Regions from separate parts of the Micromonospora sp. NPDC005324 genome, predicted to be linked through region 3. Evidence: riboswitches for the same ligand, from Rfam matches in the RefSeq annotation. Region 3 holds a riboswitch; each other region holds the start of a gene.

What was found. A riboswitch is a leader RNA that binds a small molecule or an ion and turns the genes downstream of it on or off. The one in region 3 is predicted to bind cyclic di-AMP.
Region 1: another riboswitch for cyclic di-AMP. It lies ahead of ABZS40_RS15860 (hypothetical protein); the one in region 3 lies ahead of ABZS40_RS06755 (hypothetical protein).
Region 2: another riboswitch for cyclic di-AMP. It lies ahead of ABZS40_RS05515 (C39 family peptidase); the one in region 3 lies ahead of ABZS40_RS06755 (hypothetical protein).
Region 4: another riboswitch for cyclic di-AMP. It lies ahead of ABZS40_RS14805 (NlpC/P60 family protein); the one in region 3 lies ahead of ABZS40_RS06755 (hypothetical protein).

The regions. Positions count from the first base shown of each region.
Region 1 covers NZ_JBEXGE010000013.1:21,190-25,851, reverse strand. Annotated here, with positions in the region: gene ABZS40_RS15880 (hypothetical protein) at 1-389, opposite strand, end outside; gene ABZS40_RS15875 (copper ion binding protein) at 405-614, opposite strand; gene ABZS40_RS15870 (metal-sensitive transcriptional regulator) at 710-1,006, shown strand; gene ABZS40_RS15865 (YibE/F family protein) at 1,364-2,734, shown strand; cyclic di-AMP (ydaO/yuaA leader) riboswitch at 2,901-3,031, shown strand; gene ABZS40_RS15860 (hypothetical protein) at 3,036-4,055, shown strand; gene ABZS40_RS15855 (carbonic anhydrase) at 4,111-4,662, opposite strand, start outside.
Region 2 covers NZ_JBEXGE010000004.1:72,092-76,753, reverse strand. Annotated here, with positions in the region: gene ABZS40_RS05530 (acyltransferase) at 1-59, shown strand, start outside; gene ABZS40_RS05525 (hypothetical protein) at 152-574, shown strand; gene ABZS40_RS05520 (hypothetical protein) at 706-1,476, shown strand; cyclic di-AMP (ydaO/yuaA leader) riboswitch at 1,761-1,902, shown strand; gene ABZS40_RS05515 (C39 family peptidase) at 2,136-2,984, shown strand; gene ABZS40_RS05510 (hypothetical protein) at 3,056-4,090, opposite strand; gene ABZS40_RS05505 (alpha/beta fold hydrolase) at 4,239-4,662, shown strand, end outside.
Region 3 covers NZ_JBEXGE010000005.1:41,437-46,098, forward strand. Annotated here, with positions in the region: gene ABZS40_RS06735 (5'/3'-nucleotidase SurE) at 1-65, opposite strand, end outside; gene ABZS40_RS06740 (PfkB family carbohydrate kinase) at 62-1,039, opposite strand; gene ABZS40_RS06745 (SRPBCC family protein) at 1,230-1,697, shown strand; gene ABZS40_RS06750 (hypothetical protein) at 1,743-2,237, opposite strand; gene ABZS40_RS06755 (hypothetical protein) at 2,379-3,392, opposite strand; cyclic di-AMP (ydaO/yuaA leader) riboswitch at 3,449-3,580, opposite strand; gene ABZS40_RS06760 (cation diffusion facilitator family transporter) at 3,699-4,616, opposite strand.
Region 4 covers NZ_JBEXGE010000011.1:184,546-189,207, reverse strand. Annotated here, with positions in the region: gene ABZS40_RS14815 (NlpC/P60 family protein) at 1-825, shown strand, start outside; gene ABZS40_RS14810 (peptidoglycan recognition family protein) at 881-2,863, opposite strand; cyclic di-AMP (ydaO/yuaA leader) riboswitch at 3,099-3,234, shown strand; gene ABZS40_RS14805 (NlpC/P60 family protein) at 3,248-4,288, shown strand; gene dcd (dCTP deaminase) at 4,365-4,662, opposite strand, start outside.

The DNA.
Region 1 (4,662 bases), on a different contig from region 3:
TCGACCCGCCAGGTGCCGTCCGGGGCGAGCTCGGGGTGAACGTGGCGGAAGCCGGAGAGGTCCCGTCGGGCGACGATCAGGTGCATCTGCTTGTCGTGCGCCACGTCGTACCGGGTGACCGGTTGGCCGTCCGGTCCGGCGATCCGGAAGGCGAACTCGCCGGCAGGGGCGTCGAGCGGTTCGAGGGTGTAGCCCCGGTCGGAGACGAGCAGGCCGCCGGGGAGCCGGGCGGCCGTCTCGTCGTGCTCGCCCGTCGCACGGGCGGCGTCGCCGTCGTGCCGGCTCTCGACCACCGGGGTGCGGTCGACGACCCGGCCGATCCCGTACGTCGTGCCGAACACCGCCGCGAGGCCCACGGCGAACCCGGCCAGTCTCGTCACGGTACGCACGCCGACCCCCCCCGATCACGCGTCGACGAGGTCGTAGCCGGCCTCGTCGACGGCGGCCCGGACAACAGCGGTGTCCAGCGGCTGATCGCTGCTGACCGTGACCCGGCCGGCCGCGAGGTCGACCTGGACGTCGCGCACCCCCGCGATGGCGCCGACCTCGGCGCTCACCGCGCTGACGCAGTGCCCGCAGGTCATGCCCTGCACCTGGTACGTCGTGTCGACCATTGGATCGTCTCCTTTGCGGTACCGGTACCCGGTGGGGGTATCTCGACAGAACACGACCGTACCATACCCCCAGGGGGTAGGCTATCCTGGTCGACATGACCGCACCCACCCCGATCCGCGGATACACCGCCAGCAAGGACCAGCTGCTCGCGCGGCTCCGCCGCGTCGAGGGGCAGGTTCGGGGCATCGAGAAGATGGTCGACGACGACCGCTACTGCATCGACGTGCTCACCCAGATCTCCGCCATCCAGGCCGCCCTCGACAAGGTGGCCCTCGGGCTGCTCGACGGGCACGCCCGGCACTGCATGCACGAGGGCGCCGCCGAGGGCCGGGCCGACGAGATGGCCACCGAGATGATGGCGGCGGTCGGCCGGCTCATGAAGCGCGGCTGACCGCACTCAGTCCGGCGCGGCGTCGGGCGGTGACGCAGCGGGCATGGCTCCAACATGCCGCCCCGGGGCCCGCCGCGCGGGCGGTTCGGCCGCCCGACACTCCGCCACGACCTGCAACCCCCAGGAGGGCTGGCTAACATCTCCCACGATGGCTCTCCACATGCTGCTGCACAGTCGGGCACCGGCGCCGCCACCTCGTGGCGTCGCCCCCGGCCGACCGGGCCGAGCACTGACCGTCCGTGATCAGGCGGTCGTCAGGCAGCGATCCGCGCCCGCCGTCCGCGGCGTTTCCACCGCAACGGTGAACCGCCCGGCCCGCTGACCCGTATCCCGCACCGGATCGTTGGGAGTCCCGCCTTGGCCGCCGACCACAGTCACCCCGCTCCGTCCGCCCCACCACGGGTGCGACGGATCCTCGTCGTGACTGTGGTACCCCTCTTCGTCGCCACAGTGCTGGCCGCGGTGCTGCTCTGGCCGCGCGGCGGGTCACCGCAGACCGATGGTGGTGCGGACGTGCCGCGCTACCCGGGGACGGTCACCCGGGTGGTGAGCGAGCCGTGCCCGCCGGTGCCGTCGGCCCCCGAGGGCACACCGAGAGTCGGCGACGGGCGGTGCGGCACTGTCGACGTCCTGGTGGACGACGGGCCGACCGCCGGCCAGCAGGTACGGACGCCGGTGCCCGACGGGCCCGGCGCACCCCGGGTCGAGGTCGGCGACGAGGTCATCCTGGTCGAACTGGCCGACCCGACCGATCCCACCACCAGCAACTGGAACATCGCCGAGCACCAACGCGGCACCCCGATGGTGTGGCTGGCGGTGATCTTCGCGGCCGCGATCGTCGCGTTCGGTCGGTGGCGAGGTCTGGCCGCGCTCGCCGGGCTGGCCGCCAGCTTCGCCATCCTGCTCACCTTCGTGCTTCCGGGCATCAGCGCCGGCGGGTCACCGCTGCTGGTGGCGGTGGTCGGCGCGGCCCTGATCATGTTCGTGGTGCTCTATCTGACCCACGGGGTCACCGCACAGACCTCGGTCGCGGTGCTCGGCACCCTGGGCAGCCTGGTGCTGACCGGCGTGCTCGCCACCATCGCCACGGCCGCGACCCACCTCACCGGCTTCGGCAGCGAGGACGCCACCACCCTGTCGATGTTCCAGGGCGACGTGGACCTGCACGGTCTGCTGCTCGCCGGGATCATCATCGGCTCGCTCGGGGTGCTCGACGACGTGACGGTCACCCAGGCGGCAACCGTCACCGAACTGGCGAACGCCAACCCCGGGCTGACCCGGTTGCAGCTGTACCGGGCGGCCACCCGGGTCGGCCGCGCGCACATCGCGTCCACTGTCAACACCATCGTGCTGGCGTACGCGGGCGCGTCACTGCCCCTGCTGCTCCTGCTCACCGCCGACGCGCGGCCGATCGGGCAGATCCTCACCAGTGAGTTCCTCGCGCAGGAGATCGTCCGCAGCGCGGTCGCCACCCTCGGCCTGATCGCCGCAGTGCCGCTGACCACCGGGCTGGCCGCGGTGGTGACCGCCGCCGGGCGTAGCGCTGCCACGGCGTCCACCGACGCTCCGGCGTCCCGGCCCCAGCCGGACCGCAGCGAGGCACTGGCCGCACTCATCTCACCGCGAACGGCCGGCACCGACGAGCCGGGCCAGAAGCGGGCCACACCCCCATCCGAGGCCACCGACCGGTGGCCGGAGTCGAACAGGAGCACGGATACGGCATGGTGACACTCCTCAGCGTGACCAGATCGGGCATCCACCCTGAGAACCGCGTCACTGGTCACTCAACGCTATGGCGAAATGACGCTTTTGGTCGGCATCCAGCCGTAGCTCACCTGGTCGACTCTCGGGTAACCTCGCTGCCGGTGACCGATGAAGGCGCGAAGCGGCGCCTGCGGTGCCACCGCCCAATCGCCAACCGGCGAGCCGGGGACCCAGGTACCTGGGGTGAATCCGCGTCAGCGGTAGGGGCCACTTCCGCCCCGAACCCGTCAGCTAACCCGGTCGGCGGTCGACGGAAGGGAACATTGTGACGGCACCCCTACGCCGCTGGTTGACACCCGTGGTGGCCGTGATCGCCGCACTGACAGTGCTCGCCGGGCCGCTCCCAGCGCACGCCGCCCCGACGACCCCCACACCCTCGGGGCACGAGGAGGACGGCGAGCCCAAGCTGCTCAACGACGTCATCGAGCAGGCCAACCGCGACTACTCCGCCGCAAAGTCCAAGCTGGACAAGTCCAAGAAGCGGCAGGGCGAGTTGGCCGCGGAGGTCAACCGGGCCAAGGCCGACCTGGACGCGTTGGCCCCGCAGGTCGGGCAGATCGCCGCCCAGGCGTACCGGACCGGCCGGATCGGCGCGGTCGCGATGCTGCTGGAGAGCGAAGCGCCCGACTCGTTCGTCCAGCGCGCCGGGATGCTCGACGAGATGAACATGGTCAACGAGAAGAAGCTCTCCGAGGTCAACGAGGTGAAGGCCCGCGCCGAGCAGGCCAAGCTGGCCCTCGACACCGAGGTCCGCGAGCAGCAGAAGCAGACCGCCCTGATGGCGAAGCGCAAGAGCGAGGCAGACAAGGCGCTCTCCCTCGTCGGCGGCAAGGGCTTCACCGGCGGCCTGGTGGATGCCACCTCCAAGGTCGCGAAGATCGGCCCGGGTCGCACGGCCGACGGTGACTGGAAGGCCCAGTCGTGCAGCGAGAACGACCCCACCACGTCCGGCTGCATCACACCGCGCACGCTGCACGCGTACAAGGAGGTCAAGGCGGCCGGCTTCAACCGGTTCGTCGGCTGCTACCGCCCCGGCGGGCCGTGGGAGCACCCGAAGGGCCGCGCCTGCGACTGGTCGCTACAGAAGAGCGGGTTCGCCCCGTGGCACAACAACGACACCCGGACGTACGGCAACAACGTCGCCGCGTTCCTCATCCGTAACGCAGACCGGCTCGGCATCTACTACGTGATCTGGAACCGGCAGATCTGGTTCCCGGCCACCGGCTGGAGTTCGTACAGCGGGCCGTCGAACCACACCGACCACGTTCACATGTCGCTGCTCTGACCTGCACGATCCCGTCGAGGGCCGTTCCGCGTGGCGCGGAGCGGCCCTCGTCGCGTCAGACGGTGGCAGCAGCGGCCGGGTCGGTCGACTCGGTGGATCCGGCCGGGGTCCCCAACGTCGCGAAGCCAGCGGGCACGGCGGCCACCGGGCGCACCGCTCCGGCAGCGAGTCGGTAGGACACCCCGACCACCGCGCACCGCCCCCGCGCCACCTCGTCGGCCAGCACCGGGGACTGCCCGAGCAACGTCTCGACGGTCTGGGCGATGTGGATGTCGACAATGCCGTCGATGTCGTCCACGCCCTCGGCCTCGGCCCGATGCAGGCTGGGCAGCACGGCGTCGACCACGGCGCGCAGATGGCCACTCGGTGCGGTACCGGTCGCGGCGGACTCCCGGGCGGCCTGCACCGCACCGCACGAGTCGTGGCCGAGCACCACCACCAGCGGGGTGCCGAGAACTGTCACCGCGTACTCGACGCTGCCGAGCACCTCAGGACCGGCGGTGTGCCCGGCGGTGCGAACCACGAACAGGTCGCCCAGACCCCGGTCGAAGATGATCTCGGCGGCCAGCCGTGAGTCGGAGCAGCCGACGATCACCGCGAACGGATG
Region 2 (4,662 bases), on a different contig from region 3:
GACCTGCCGACGAGGTCGGTCAGACCGGCAGTCGATCAACGTACGTCGACCTGCGCTGACAGCGTCCACCCTGGTCAAAGGGGTCGGCGCGGCGTGATTCGACACGCCCGTGGTCGGTGCGCCCGGGTCGGCGCGACGGTAGCGTGGGGACGTGCTTCCGGTCGCGTTCACCTGTCCGCTGTGGTGGGTGGCGCGCTGGGCGACCCGGGTGCTGACCAGCCTCGCCGTCGTCGCGGCCCTGGCGCTCGGCGCAGGCCCGGCCACGGCCGCCTCGTCAATTCCCGGCCCGGTGCCGACGTCGAGCGCGGTGCCGGCCTCGGTCGCCGCCGGGTCGCTGGCGGCCTCCTGCCGGCTCGCCGGGGCACCCGGTGCGGCCCGCCCGGCTCCGGCGATACCGCCGGAGGTCACCGAGGAGTCGGCCCCGACCTGGTCGGCCGACACGCCGGTGGCGCTCCCCGGCGATCAGGGCACCATCGTGTCCGGCGTGCTGCTGGTCCGCGCTGCCGAATCTGACCGGCTGCCCCTCGTCGACGGTGCGAGCGGTCGGGCTTCCCGGGCCCCACCCGGGCGCTGAGCCACCGGGACGACCGTCCCGTCGCCGCGCCCTGTCGACCCACCGCTCCCTGACCCGCCGACCCGTGGCCCACCGTGGCCCGTGGCCGGCGCGGCTCCCCATCGCACTGCTCTCTCCCCGAGGTGCCGACCATGGAGACCGTCGTCTTCTACCAGTTCGTGACCGAGGTGCCGCAGGCCGCCGCCATCTGGTCGACGCTGTTCCTGCTGACCCTGGGCCTGCTCACCGTGCTGGCCGCCCGCCCCGAACGGGACCGGCCCACTGACGACCCGCTCCGCGGCGGGCCCACTCCTCGGGAGTTGGCCGCCGCCGAGGCCGTCGACCTGCGCCGCTACGCCGAGGAGGTGGCCGTCGCCGCGGCCGGCGCGGCCACCACCGCCAAGCGGTGGCGCGCCGCCTGGCTGACCGCTCAGGAGCAGCTGGAGCGGGCCTGGATCGGGTACGACGAGGCGGACACCGCCGCGCGTCGCTTCGGGGGCGCCGGGGTGCTGCCCACCCCGCAGACCCCACACACCCCCGCCGAGTACGCCGCCCGGGAACGCTATCTGCACCGAGCGGCGATGGCGGCGTACTGGCGGGGCGACCTGACCATGGCACAGCTCAGCGACGTGTTCGGGCACCGGCGCGGCTGGGATCCCCGGCGGCACCCGGTCGAGCAGGAGGTGCTGATCAGCCGGGTGATCCGGGATGCGCGGCTGGCCGACTACCAGGTGGCCGCCGACCGTGAGCGGGCCGCCTGGCGCGACGCGGAGTTGGCCGCCGAGTCGGCTCGTGTCCTCGCCGAGGAGGCGTACGCGGCGGCGGTCCGGCTCCGCCCCACTCCGGTGCCCGCGCGTCGGACGGTGGCCGGGGCGTTGCGTCCCGCCGTCGTGGCACTGTGGCGCCCGGCCCGGTTGGGTTGAGCCCAATCCGTGATGTGAGGCCGGTCACCGCATTGCGAAATCGGACGTACGGCGCGATCGGCGCCATTGTTCCCGCGATTGCGGTCGCGTTCTTTGCGGCCTGTCCGGTTGTCGCCCGTAGGCGTCGCCGTAACCGGTTGTCCCATCGAGTCACATCATCGGCAATACGCGCAGAAATTGTCGCACCAATTGGGGTTTACGCAGGTGAACCTGGCTTGGCAGCGCGCTGAGACGCCAGTAGTGTCGTCCCGTCCGGTGCGGTTACCGATCGCAAGACGCGACGCCGCATCGACCCGCTTAATCGTGATCAACGAGCCGGGGACCCATCAGTAAGTCTGGGGTGAATCCGCGAGCCACGGCCCGCGGTAGGGCGATCTTCCCGCCCGAATCCGTCAGCTAACCCGGTAGGCGGTGTCGGAAGGAGTCCCATCCTCGTGCAGCACCTTTCCACCCCTCGGTTGTTCCCTCGCCTCCACGGCGCGGCGGTGCACCCGCTCAATCGTCGCGTGACGGTGAGCTGACCCCCCGGGTCATCGCCTTCCCCGCCCGGCCGCGCCGGGCGTTCCCCTGAGCGGTTCACCATCCGCGGACCACGGTCCGCGCGCTGGCGCCTGCCCGGATGCCGGTCCGGCCCCGGTGTGCCGCTCTCCCCCCGATCCGTGGAGGACCCCGTGAAGCACACCCTGAAGCGTCAGCTCCGCCGTCTCGCCACCGAGCGCCCGTACCAGATCGTCGCCGCCTCCGCCGCGGCCCTCGCGATCGCCACCACCACCGGCGCCCTGCTCACCACTGCCGACGACGCCCCGGCCGGCCAGCGCACCGCGACCACTGTTGCCGAGATGCGCAGCGACGTCGCCGCCTCCCGCGGCGATGTTCGGGACGCGTCCCCCTCGGCCAGCGCCGTGCCGACCACTGCCGCCCCGGCCACCAGCGCCGCGTCGCCCGCCGCCAAGGCCAGCAGCAACCCGGACCTGACCCGGAAGCCGGAGCGGCCGAAGCCGCCCGCGACCAAGGTGCTCGATTACGACTACGAGGCGCAGAACACCTACTACAACTGCGGCCCGGCGGCCACCCGGAACGCGCTCAGCGCCGCCGGCATCGACCGCACCCAGGAGGAGCTCGGCGCCGAGCTGGGCACCACCGAGATGGGCACCAACTCGGCCGAGGACACCACCCGGGTGCTCAACGCCGAGGTGAAGGGCTCCCCGTACCGGACCCGGATGTTCCCCGGCGCGCCCAGCGCGGCCCAGATGGACCGGCTCCAGGCCGACGTGGTGAAGGCCGTCACCGACGGCCGGGGCGTGGTGGCCAACGTCGTCGGGGACGCCACCGACACCGACGGCAGCTGGCACTCCTACGGTGGCGGGCACTACATCGCCGTCGTGGGCTACAAGGACAACGGCCGCACCGTGCGGATCGCCGACTCGGCGAACCCGGCCGACCCGTCGTACTGGATCACCACGATCGACCTGGCCAACTGGATCACCAGCCGGGGCTACTCCGCCTGACCCGGGCACTCTGACCGCCGCGGGCGCCGTCCCCCACAAGGGGCCGGCGCCCGCGGCGTCTGTCTGTGCGGTCAGTAGGTGATGAAGCCGTACAGCGCCTTGTGGTTCGACTTCGTCCCGACGACCGTGTGGTCGACGGCGGACGACTGCACGCCGCCGTTGACGAACAAATAATCGATCTTGCTGGAGCCGTTGGTGGCCTTCGACCCGTAACCGGTCATTCCATAGCCGCCCAACGTGCCGGGGGCGATGCCCGTCCGGTTCGCGTCGATGCCCACCACGCGGATCGTGGAGGCGTTCAGCAGGCTGGTCGCGTCCGCGCCGAGGTGGATGCCGGTGTTGGCGATGCCCCGATCGCCGTCGCCGGCACAGGCGTTCTGCCGGTTCTCCTGGGGCAGGTGCATGGTCGCGGCGAACACACTGGTGCCGGTCGCCTTGATGGTGAACCGGGCCGCGATGGCGCTGGTCCGCTTCCACTTGTAGAAGTCGGTGCTGTCCGGGTCGCTGTTCGGTGGCTTGTACAGCGTGCATCCGGCGCCGTTGGCGTACGCCGTGCCCGGCCTGAGCCAGCCCGCGCTCCAGTACTTCGAGATGTCGCCGCTGGCCAGGCTCAGCGTCCGCGTGTTCCAGATGATGCCGTTGGTCTGCTTCTTCTTGAGATCCCCGAGCGACTGCGAACTGCACTTGTGCGTGCTGCCCCACGGCTCCGGGTCACTCCACGCCACGATCGCCCCGTAGGTGCCCGCCGGGTAGCCGAACTTCGCCGACAGTTGGTCGGCGTACGCCTCGGCCTGGCCGCTGCCACGCACCTGCTGCACGATCAGGATGTCCGGCGGCGCCACACCGCTGGTGCCGGTGCGACCAGCGTCGTCGACCAGGACCGAGCTCAGGTGGTCCGGCCCGGAGATCCGGGTGCAGCTCCCGTCGGAGTTGTTCACCACCAGGTTCTCGATGTTGTTGTTGTAGACCCGAAGGACCCGGTCGGCGGCCACTGCCGCCCCGCCGTTCGGTGTGGCGACATCCGCCGGTGTGCCTGGTGCGGCGTGCGTCGGCGACGCGCCGAGTGCGACGGCTGCCAGGGCCGCGACCAGTGCTGATCCGGACATCCTGAGCACTGTGGCTCCTTTCCGCGACGGGACCGACGGATGGGCCGTCCCGGTTCAGGTCGCGAACTCTACAGTGGATCTTCGTGTCCCGGGGGTGGCGCGGGTGACGGCTCTCGTACCAGGCCGTGAACCGTGGGAGACTGCGGCCGTGGTGGAGAAGACGGGTGGTCACGCCGGCCGCAGGCCGGTCCTGCTGCTGCTGCACGGCATGGGGGCGACCGGGGACGTGTGGTTGCCCTGGGCGCCGTACCTCGAGCAGCACTGGCCCGGGCGGTGGCTGGCACCGGACCTCGCCGGCCACGGCTGGGCATCGCCGCTGCCGTTGTACTCCTTCGCGGGCTTCGCCCAGCAGATCGCGCAGGCCCTCGCCCCCGACGACCGGCTGGTCGTGCTCGGGCACTCGCTGGGTGGGGTGGTCGGCCTGGCGCTGGCCGCCCGCGACGCCGGGACGCCGGTGGACGCCGTGGTCGGGCTGGGCATCAAGGCCCTCTGGTCGCCCGCCGAGCTGACCCGCGCCGCCGAGGTCGCCGCCCGCCCGGTGGGCTGGTTCGCCAGCCGCACCGAGGCGGCGC
Region 3 (4,662 bases):
GCCAGCGCCTGGATGCCCGGCGCCGCGATCCCGTCGTCGTTGGTGATCAACACCCGCACTGTCACCGCTCGGCCACCCGCTCGGCCAACTCGTCCGGGGTGGTCCGCTCCTGTTGCCGGCTGTCCGCCGGCACCAGCCGGACGCGGTCCACCAGGCCGGTGATCGAGTCCAGCCGCCCGGTGCCCAGGCCGTGCCGGGTCACGTTCAGCGCGCCAGCGGCGGCGCCGGTGCGGATGGCGGTCCGAATGTCACCGCCTTGGGCCACGACGGCCGCCACTCCGGCGGTCATCGAGTCGCCCGCGCCGCGCGGGTCGGCGGCCTCCAGCCGCGGCATCTCGACCTGGAACAGTTCCCCGTCGATGAGCGCCAACGCCGGCTGGTCGGCGCGGCTCACCACCACCGTCTCGGCGCCGCCCGCGTGCAGCTCGTACATGGCCCGGGTCAGCTCCTCGGTGTCGTCGCTGCGGGCGCGACCGTCGCGGATCAACTCCTCGTGACTCACCTTGAGGAAGAACACCCCGCTCTCCAGCACCGAACCGAGGTGGTCGCCGGAGAGGTCGACCACCACCCGGCCGCCGTTCGCGCCGAGGTCGGCGGCGAAGCGTCGGTACAGGTCGGCTGGGACGAGCCACGGTTCGTTCGGCCCACTGAGGATGCTCACCGAGGCCCGCAGGCCCTCGCCGAGGGCGAGGTTGTACAGCTCGTCGATCTCATGCCGGCTCAGCGGCTGCCCGGGCACGTCGGCGACCTCCTGCCGGGAGCCCTCGCGGCGATCGTGCACGTACCCGCCGCTGCCGGAGTCACGGACCACGACCTTGAGATCCACGCCCTCGCTGACCAGCAGCGGCTCCAGCACCTGGCCGATCTCACCGCCGAGGGCGGCGCAGAGCACCACGTCGACACCGAGGGAGATCACCATCCGGGCCTGCCAGACGCCCTGCCCGCCGGGGTGCAGGTGCAACTCGGGGTGGTCGTTGGGCTGGTCCACCGTCACCGTCAGCTGTGGGGTGGGCGCGAAGACCATCACGTGCCCACTCATTGGTCGTCGCCGTTCATCCTGGCCGCCCTCCGGCACCTTCGGAAGATTTTGTACTAACCGACCCTAATGGCGCAGGGGGTGACAGGTCGCCGCATCGGCCCGCTCCGGCGCGGCGCTGAGGGGACGTGGGGCGTTGCCAGCCAGACATCGGTACGGGACGATCGGGCGACCAACGACGGCGGGAGACGGTGTGGTCAGCAGGGATACCTTCAGCTACACCGTCCAGGCCCGGTGCTCGCCCGCCGAGGCGGTGGCGTTGCTCGGCGACCTGACCCGGCAGGGCGAGCTGCATCCGCTGATCGTCCGGGTCCGGCGGGTGCCGCCCCGGCCCGGCGCCCAGGCCAGCTACACGATCAACGACCGGTTGGCGGCCGGTCCGCTGCGCTTCCGGACCACCTACCACGCGGACGTGTTGATCAGCGAGGCCGACGAGATCGTCATGGTGGCCCGCCAGTGGCCGGCGACCACAGTGCGCAACCACACCCGACTACGCGCCGAGCCGGACGGCCTGGTCCGCATCGACGTCGAGATCACCCTGACCGCGCCGACGCCACTGTTCCGGTACGCGTTCCGCCAGGCCCAAGCCGCCCACCTGGCCCTCGCCACCCGGCTGGGCGCGGCCCTGGACCGCACCGGCAACCCCCCACAACCGGCCTGACCAGCCCCGTCGGCTCACGTGCCCAGCCTCGCCCCTGCTCGCCGATCATGGAGTTGTGGTGGGTGACGTGGTTCGTCTGGCGGGACGCCGGCCCCACGGCTTGTAGGTGGACAGCACCGTCGCGATGATCATCAGGCTGGTCGACACCGCCGGCGCGATGACCAGGTCGGCGCGGTCCCGTGTGGGCAGGGCAGCGCCGACCACTCCGGCGTGGCGCAGGTTCGGGGTGAGCAGGAACAGCACCAGCCCGACCATCACGGTGGTGAGCACGAGCTTGACCAGCACCCAGCGGTGGCGCAGCAGGCCCCACGGGGTGAGCAGCGAGCTGGCGACTCCGATCAGCCAGACCAGGACGCTCAGCGGCGCGAACAGCACCGTGCCGACCAGGGCCGTGACCGGATAGACCACAGCCGGGTCGGCGCCCCGCTGCACGGCGATGCCGAGGGTGAGCAGCACCAGGTCGGCGCCGAGCCAGCCGAGCGAGGTGACGAGGTGCAGGGTGAGCAGCGCCTTGCGGGTGGTGGGTCGGATCCGAGGCATACCGCGATGCTGCCCGCCGACCGCGGCCGGGTCGTCCGACGACCGACGACATCAGGGGTACGCCCGGCGACGTAGCCCGGCCCGGACACACGTGATGCCTGTGAGTCATGACGATGACTCACAGGCATCACGACGCGTGGCTCAGTAGACCGACAGGTGTACGTGGTTGGTGTGGTCCGTGGACGGGGTGCCGTGCGCCCCGCTGTACGACTTCCACCCGCTGCTGGGCAGCCAGATCTGCCTGTACCAGATCACGTAGAGCACGGCGAGCCGGTCCGCGTTGCGGATGAAGTACGCGGCCAGGTTGTTGCCGTACGTCTTGTCACCGCCGGTGGCGTTCCCGCCGAAGCCGCCCTTCTGCGCCGCGAAGTCGCAGGCCCGGCCCTTCGGGTGTTCACCGGAGCCGCTGGGGCGGTGGCACGAGACGTACCGGGTGAAGCCCGCGGCCTTGGCCTGGTTGAGCGCGTGCAGGGTGCGTGGCGTGATGCAGCCGCTGGCCGGGGTGGGGTCGTTGACGCTGCACGACTCGGAGGGCCAGGAGCCGTCGGAGTTGCGCGGCGCGGCCGTCGCGTTGGCGCTGGATGTGCCCCGGTTGGAGCCGGTGTCGGCGGTGGTCTGCGGCTTGGGTGTGGTGGCCACGGTCAGGGCCCGTTCGGCCTGCTCCTTGCGCTTGGCCATCACCGCGACCTGCTTGCGCTGTTCGTTGATCTCGCCGTCCAGGGCGACCCGGGTGCGGTTGGCCTTGTCCTTGCTGTTCAGCAGGTCGCGCAGCACCCGGTCCTCGTTGGCCGCCACAGCGTCCAGCGCGGCCGCGCGGTCCATGAAGCCTTCCGGAGTGTTGCTGTTGAGCAGCGCCGACATCGCACCGAGCCGGCCGGTGCGGTAGGCCACCTCGGCGATCTCGCCGACCTTGCCGTTGCGCTGGTCGATCTCGACCTCGATGGTCTTCAGCTGGGTGGCGAGCTGCTTCTGCCGTTGCACCGAGGTGTCCAGGGCGCGCTTCGCGTCCAGGTAGCCCTTGCTGGCCGCCTCGAGTTGGGCGCGCAACGCCGGGGTGCCGCCCTCCTCGTCGGAGTCGGGTGCGGCGGCCCGCAGGCCGGTCGGGGGAGCGGCCGAGGCGGTGCCGGCCGGGAGCGCGACGCCGAGGGCGAACATCGCGACGATCAGGGCCGCCAGTCGGGCGGCGGGTGGTCGTGCTGGTGCCACTGCGCATGTCCTTCCGTCAGCCGCCGACCGGGTTAGCTGACGGGTTCGGGACGGAAGATCCCTACCGCTGACGCGGATGCACCCCAGGAACGTGGTTCCCCGGTTCGCCCAGCTGGGCGATTAGGCGACGACCACCACCGGCGCCGGGAGGGCGCCGCCTGGTGGAGGCCGGGACCGAGCCTACCGGTGCCGATGGGACCCGTGCAGCCAATGTGACGGACGGTGCGTGCGTCACCACGGAAAATCACGGCTCCGTCACCATTCGATCGAGCCACACGCTCCGGAGGCGGCGCCGGGCTCGATCTGCAACGTCGCGTGCTCGATGCGGAAGTCGTCGTGCAGGGCCGTACGCGCCGCGGTGAGCACCGCGCCGACCTCCGCGCCGGGTGCCATGGTCAGGTGAGCGGAGGCCACCTCCATGCCCGAGGTGAGCGTCCAGACGTGCAGGTCGTGCACCTCGACGACACCGGGGACGGCGGCCAGCCGGTCGTGCACGGCGGTCACCTGGAGGTGCTCCGGGGCGGCCTGCACCAGGATGCGGATGGCGGCGCGGGCCAGCCGCCAGGTGCGCGGCAGGATGAACACGCCGATGGCGACCGCCACCAGGGGGTCGGCCCACCACCAGTCGGTGACGGTGATGAGCAGCGCCGCGCCGATGACGCCGAGCGAGCCGAGCAGGTCACCGAGCACCTCCAGGTAGGCGCCCTGGAGGTTGATGCTCTCGCGCGCCCCGGCGCGCAGCAGCGCGAAGGCGGCGATGTTCGCGAGCAGGCCGAGCACGGCCACCGCGAGCATCGGGCCGGCGATGACCTGGTGCGGGTCGCCGAAACGGCGGATCGCCTCGATCACCACGTAGATGGCGACGCCGGAGAGCAGGACGGCGTTGGCAAGCGCGGCGAGCACCTCGAGTCGATAGAGCCCGAAGGTGCGCTGCGGGTCGCCGGTGGCCCGCCGGGTCGCCGTGATGGCGGCGAGGGCCATCCCGATGCCGAGCACGTCGGTGAACATGTGCCCGGCGTCGGAGAGCAGGGCGAGCGAGCCGGTGTGCAGGGCGACCACCGCCTCGACCACCATCAGGGTGGCGAGCAGCCCGAATGCCGCCCAGAGTCGACCTCGGTGCTGGTGTGCGGCATTGGCGACGGACCCATGGTGGTGGTCATGACCTGCGCCCACGAGAACCACCTTCCGCCGCTGGTCGGGAACCGGTCAAATATATGTT
Region 4 (4,662 bases), on a different contig from region 3:
TGGGAGCAGTTGGAGCCCACCATCGAGCAGTACAACAAGGTCCGGGCGCAGCTGAAGGTCAACCGGCAGAAGTCGGCGAACCTCCAGAAGAAGATCGAGCCGCTTGCGCTGCAGAGCGAGATGGCGCTCAACCGGGTCGGTGACCTCGCCTCCCGCTACTACATCTCGGGCCCGTCGCACGACATCGGCGCGCTGCTGGTCAGCGCCAAGCCGGACACGCTCACCGAGCAGCTCACCATTCTCGACCGGCTCGCTTCGCAGGAGCGCAAGGAGGTCGAGGGTGTGCTGGCCGTACGGGCCAAGTACGACGGTGAGAAGCAGAAGCTGGACGCGCTGATCGTCACCCAGACCAAGCAGCAGAACGATCTGGCGGCGAAGAAGAAGCAGATCGACGCCGAGATCAAGCAGCTCGAGGCGTCGATGCCCAAGACCACTGTCAAGACCGCGGCCTGCCCGACCATCAACGGAGTGGTCAGCGCGGCGGCCCGCACCGCGATCAGGACCGCCTGCGGCAAGGTCGGCAAGCCGTACGTCTGGGGTGCCACCGGCCCGAACTCGTTCGACTGCTCGGGGCTGACCCAGTACGCCTACAAGGCGGCCGGGATCTACCTCACCCATCACACCGGTGACCAGTGGAACGAGGGCAAGGCCGTCTCGCGAGCGGATGCCCGCCCCGGTGACCTGGTCTTCTTCTTCTCCGGCCTGAGTCATGTCGGGCTGTATCTGGGTAACAACCAGATGGTGCACGCGCCACGCGCCGGCAAACCGGTGCAGGTGTCCAGCATCACCACCATGCCCATCGCCGGGTTCCGCAGACCCGGCTGATCCACCTCGCGCGACACGACGGCCCCCGGTCACCGACCGGGGGCCGTCGTGGTTCTCAGCGGGGCGCGCCCACCGGGGACGGCAACAGCTGCACGTCGGCGAGGTCGACGTACATGATCCGGTGGCCGAACTGGATCTGCGCGTACCGGTTCTTGCCGCGAATCACCGTCCAGTCGCCCGGCGAGGAGCCGTCGAACGTGCTGGCCCGGTAGTACTCGCCGGCCAGCACCGCGCCGACGGCGTACCGCTGCCCGGCCGCCAGGGTGTACTGGAGCGGCGAGATCGTCTGGTAGGGCACCCCCTCCGGGTACGCGGACTGCTCCGGGTATGCCCGCCCGTAGACCGGAATGGTGGTCCGTCCGGGCTTCGGCGTGGCCACGACGCCGACGGTCCAGCTGGCGGTCGGCGCGGAGGTTGGGTTGTGGAACCAGGCCCGCTGCCCGAGGTACCAGATCGCCGTCCAGTCGCCCTGTCGTCCGGCCAGCGCGTACGTCTGCCCGGCGGACGCCCGGGCCCCGTGGTCCGACACGACCATCGTGTTCGGGCTGCCGTCTGGGCGGAGCGCGATGTCGTTGACCAGCGGCGCGTCAGCGGACGGTGCGCTGCGCAGCACCACTGCGGAGGAGCCGCGCGGCGCGCAGGGCACGCCTGCGGTGACGCAGCCGGTGAACGCCGGCTGGTTGGTGGCGTAGTCCGGGTCGATCCGGACCAGCCCGGTGGCCGGGGTGCCGGTGTCCAGTCGAGGCGCGTGCAGCAGGTCGAAGTAGTGCGTCCAGTCCCAGTACGGGCCCGGATCCCAGTGCATCCCCCGCACTGTCGAGGCGACGGTGCCGGGCACGTTGTCGTGGCCGATGATGTGCTGACGGTCCAGTGGGATGCCCAGCCGCAGCGCCAGGTGCCGGACCAGCTTCGCCGAGGCCCGGTACATCGCCTCGGTGTACCAGGTGCCCTGCGCCGCGAAGCCCTCGTGCTCCAGCCCGATCGACTTCGCGTTGACGTACCAGTTGCCGGCGTGCCAGCCGACGTCAGTGGTCTTCACGTGCTGGGCGATGTGCCCGTCGACCGAGCGCAGCGAGTAGTGCCAGCTCACGTAGGTCGGGTCCTGGACGAGTTGCAGGGTCGTGGCCCAACTCGCCTCGGTGTCGTGGATGACGATGTACTCGATCTTCTGCCGCGCGGGTCGGTCGGAGAGGTCGTGGTTGCCGTAGTCCCCGTCGCCAAACGCCTCGTAGGGCGCCGGGATCCACTCGCAGGAGATGGTGCGGGGGCACTCCACACCGTCGGGGCGGGCCAGCCGGCGCAGGCCCAGCCGGTCCAGCCAGGCACGCTCGGGCCGCACCGCGCGGGCCGGCAGGGTGATCCGCTGGCCGTCGTCGGTCACCCGGGCTTCGCCAGCGCCGATGGTGGTGAAGACCTCGTCGGCGAAGGCCGCCGCGGCGTCGGCGCTGTCCGCGCCCGAGTAGCGGGCCACCGCGCCGTACCAGGCCGCCGGGTCGGTGTCCGCGCCGACCGGCGCGCTCAGATCCCGTTGGTACGCGCTCAGCAGCGCGGCCCCACCCCGGATGTTGAGGCCCGCGTCGGTGCGCAGTGCCTCGGGGGTGGCGCCGGTCAGCGTGGCCGCGGCGTCCACGGTCTGCAACGCGGCGGTGGACGGCGCGGGGGCCTCGACCGGGCGGGGCGCGGGCACCCGCGCGGGACGGGAATCGTCGCCGCGTGGGTCCTCGGCACCGGCGTCGTGGTGGCCCCGCCCGGGTAGGGCGGCCACGTGCCGCGCGTCGGTCAGGTGCATCGGGCCGTAGCCGCCACTGGTGCTCGGTGTGCCGGCGTTGGTGTCCCAGCGCGACTCCAGGTAGGAGACGCCGAGCAGCACGACGGCCGGCACGCCGTACTCGGTGGCCGCGGCGGCGTACTGCTGCTGGCGGTCGGTGGTGGGCGCGGCGACGGCCGGGCCGACGGAGAGTGGCACCGTTGTCGCGGCGGCGACCACGGTGGCGGCGAGCAGTGCGCGCCAGCCGGTCGACAGGGTTGGATGGTGCATCGAACCCCCTAGATTCTCTCGGAGTGAGGTCAGGTCACCATCGCGCCGGCCGGGAGGTTACGTCAATACCTTTCCATCTATCGAAGTATGCGGAAAGAATTCTTCACACACGGTCGGTGACCTCGTCCAATCCGTACGGAGTGTCACGGCCGCACGGGTTGCGGATCGGTAACAAGCGTCTCTACTCTGGTCATTCGTCGGCCCGACAGCAGCTCCGCCCAGCCCGGGCGGTAACGGACCGACACCGCCGAGTCGTTTCCGAACGAACCGGGGACCCAGGTCCCTCGGGGTGAATCCGCAGCAACTGCGGTAGGGCGCCGACTTCCCGCCCGAACCCGTCAGCTAACCCGGTAGGCGGTCAGGAAGAAGGAGTACGAGACCCCGGTGGCACTCCATGCCCCGCGGCCGTCGTCCGAGCGGTCGGCATCAGCCGGCCCGGCGTCGATCGTGCCGCGCCCACGCTGGTCCCGCTTCACCACCGCTCTCGCCGCGCTGGCCGGCATCGCCGTCGTCCTGACCGGCAGTGCCACGGCGGCCCACGCCGACCCGTCCGTCGCCGAGATCGAGCGCCAGATCGACGCCGACTGGAACAAGCTCGAACCAATCATCGAACGGCACAACGCCACCCGCACCGACCTCGCCGCGAAGCGCAAGCAGGCCGACGCGCTGGCCGCCCGGATCACTCCGCTGGAGCGCCAGGTCGACGCCGCGATGGACAAGGTCAGCGCCCTGGCCGTCCGCGCCTACAAGGGCGAGAACGTCTCGACGGTCAACGCGGTGCTGGGCAGCCGGTCGCCCAGCGAGGTCGTCGGCCAGCTCGAAATGCTCGACCGCTTCGCGCACAACCAGCAGAAGGACGTACGCCAGGTGGCCGACCTGCGCGACCAGTTGGCCGCGCAGAAGGCGCCGCTGGACGAGATGGTGGCCCAGCTGACCCGCACCGAAGCTCAACTGGCGGCGAAGAAGAAGCAGATCAACGACGAGATCGACCGCCTGCAGAAGCTGCGCCTCAAGGTGTACGGCAGCGGCGGCGGCGGTCCGCTGCGCCCGGCGCCCTGTCCGGGCAGCTACCCCGGCGGCGCCGCGGGCACCGCTGTCAAGTTCGCCTGCGCGCAGATCGGCAAGCCCTACGTCTGGGGTGCCGAGGGCCCGAACTCGTACGACTGCTCCGGGCTGATGTTGGCCGCCTGGGCGAAGGCCGGCGTGTCGCTGCCGCACAACGCCGCCGCGCAGAGCCGGGTCACGAAGAACGTCAGCAAGGGCGACCTGCGCCCCGGCGACCTGGTCTTCTACTACAGCGACATCCACCACGTCGGTATGTACGTCGGCGGCGGCTGGGTGGTGCACGCCTCGCAGGCCGGTCAACCGGTCAAGATGAAGAAGGTCGACGACGGCCCGATCCACAGCTACGGCCGCCCAGGCTGACCCCGGGTGACCGAAGGGCCCGTCGCGATCCGTCGCGGCGGGCCCTCGTCGTCTGTGTTCTGGCGGGTGGTGGGCCTCAGCGGGTTGGCCAGGTGCGCCAGTGCTGCCAGGCGCGGCTGGGCGTCGGCCCCCGCTGGCCCTGGTAACGCGAGCCGTAGACCACCGAGCCGTACGGGTGCTCGGCCGGCGAGGAGAGCCGGAAGATGCAGAGCTGCCCGATCTTCATGCCCGGCCACAGGGTGATCGGCAGGTTCGCGACGTTCGAGAGTTCCAGCGTCACGTGGCCGGAGAAGCCCGGGTCGATGAAGCCGGCGGTGGAGTGCGTGAGCAGCCCGAGCCGCCCCAGGGAGCTCTTGCCCTCCAGCCGGCCGGCG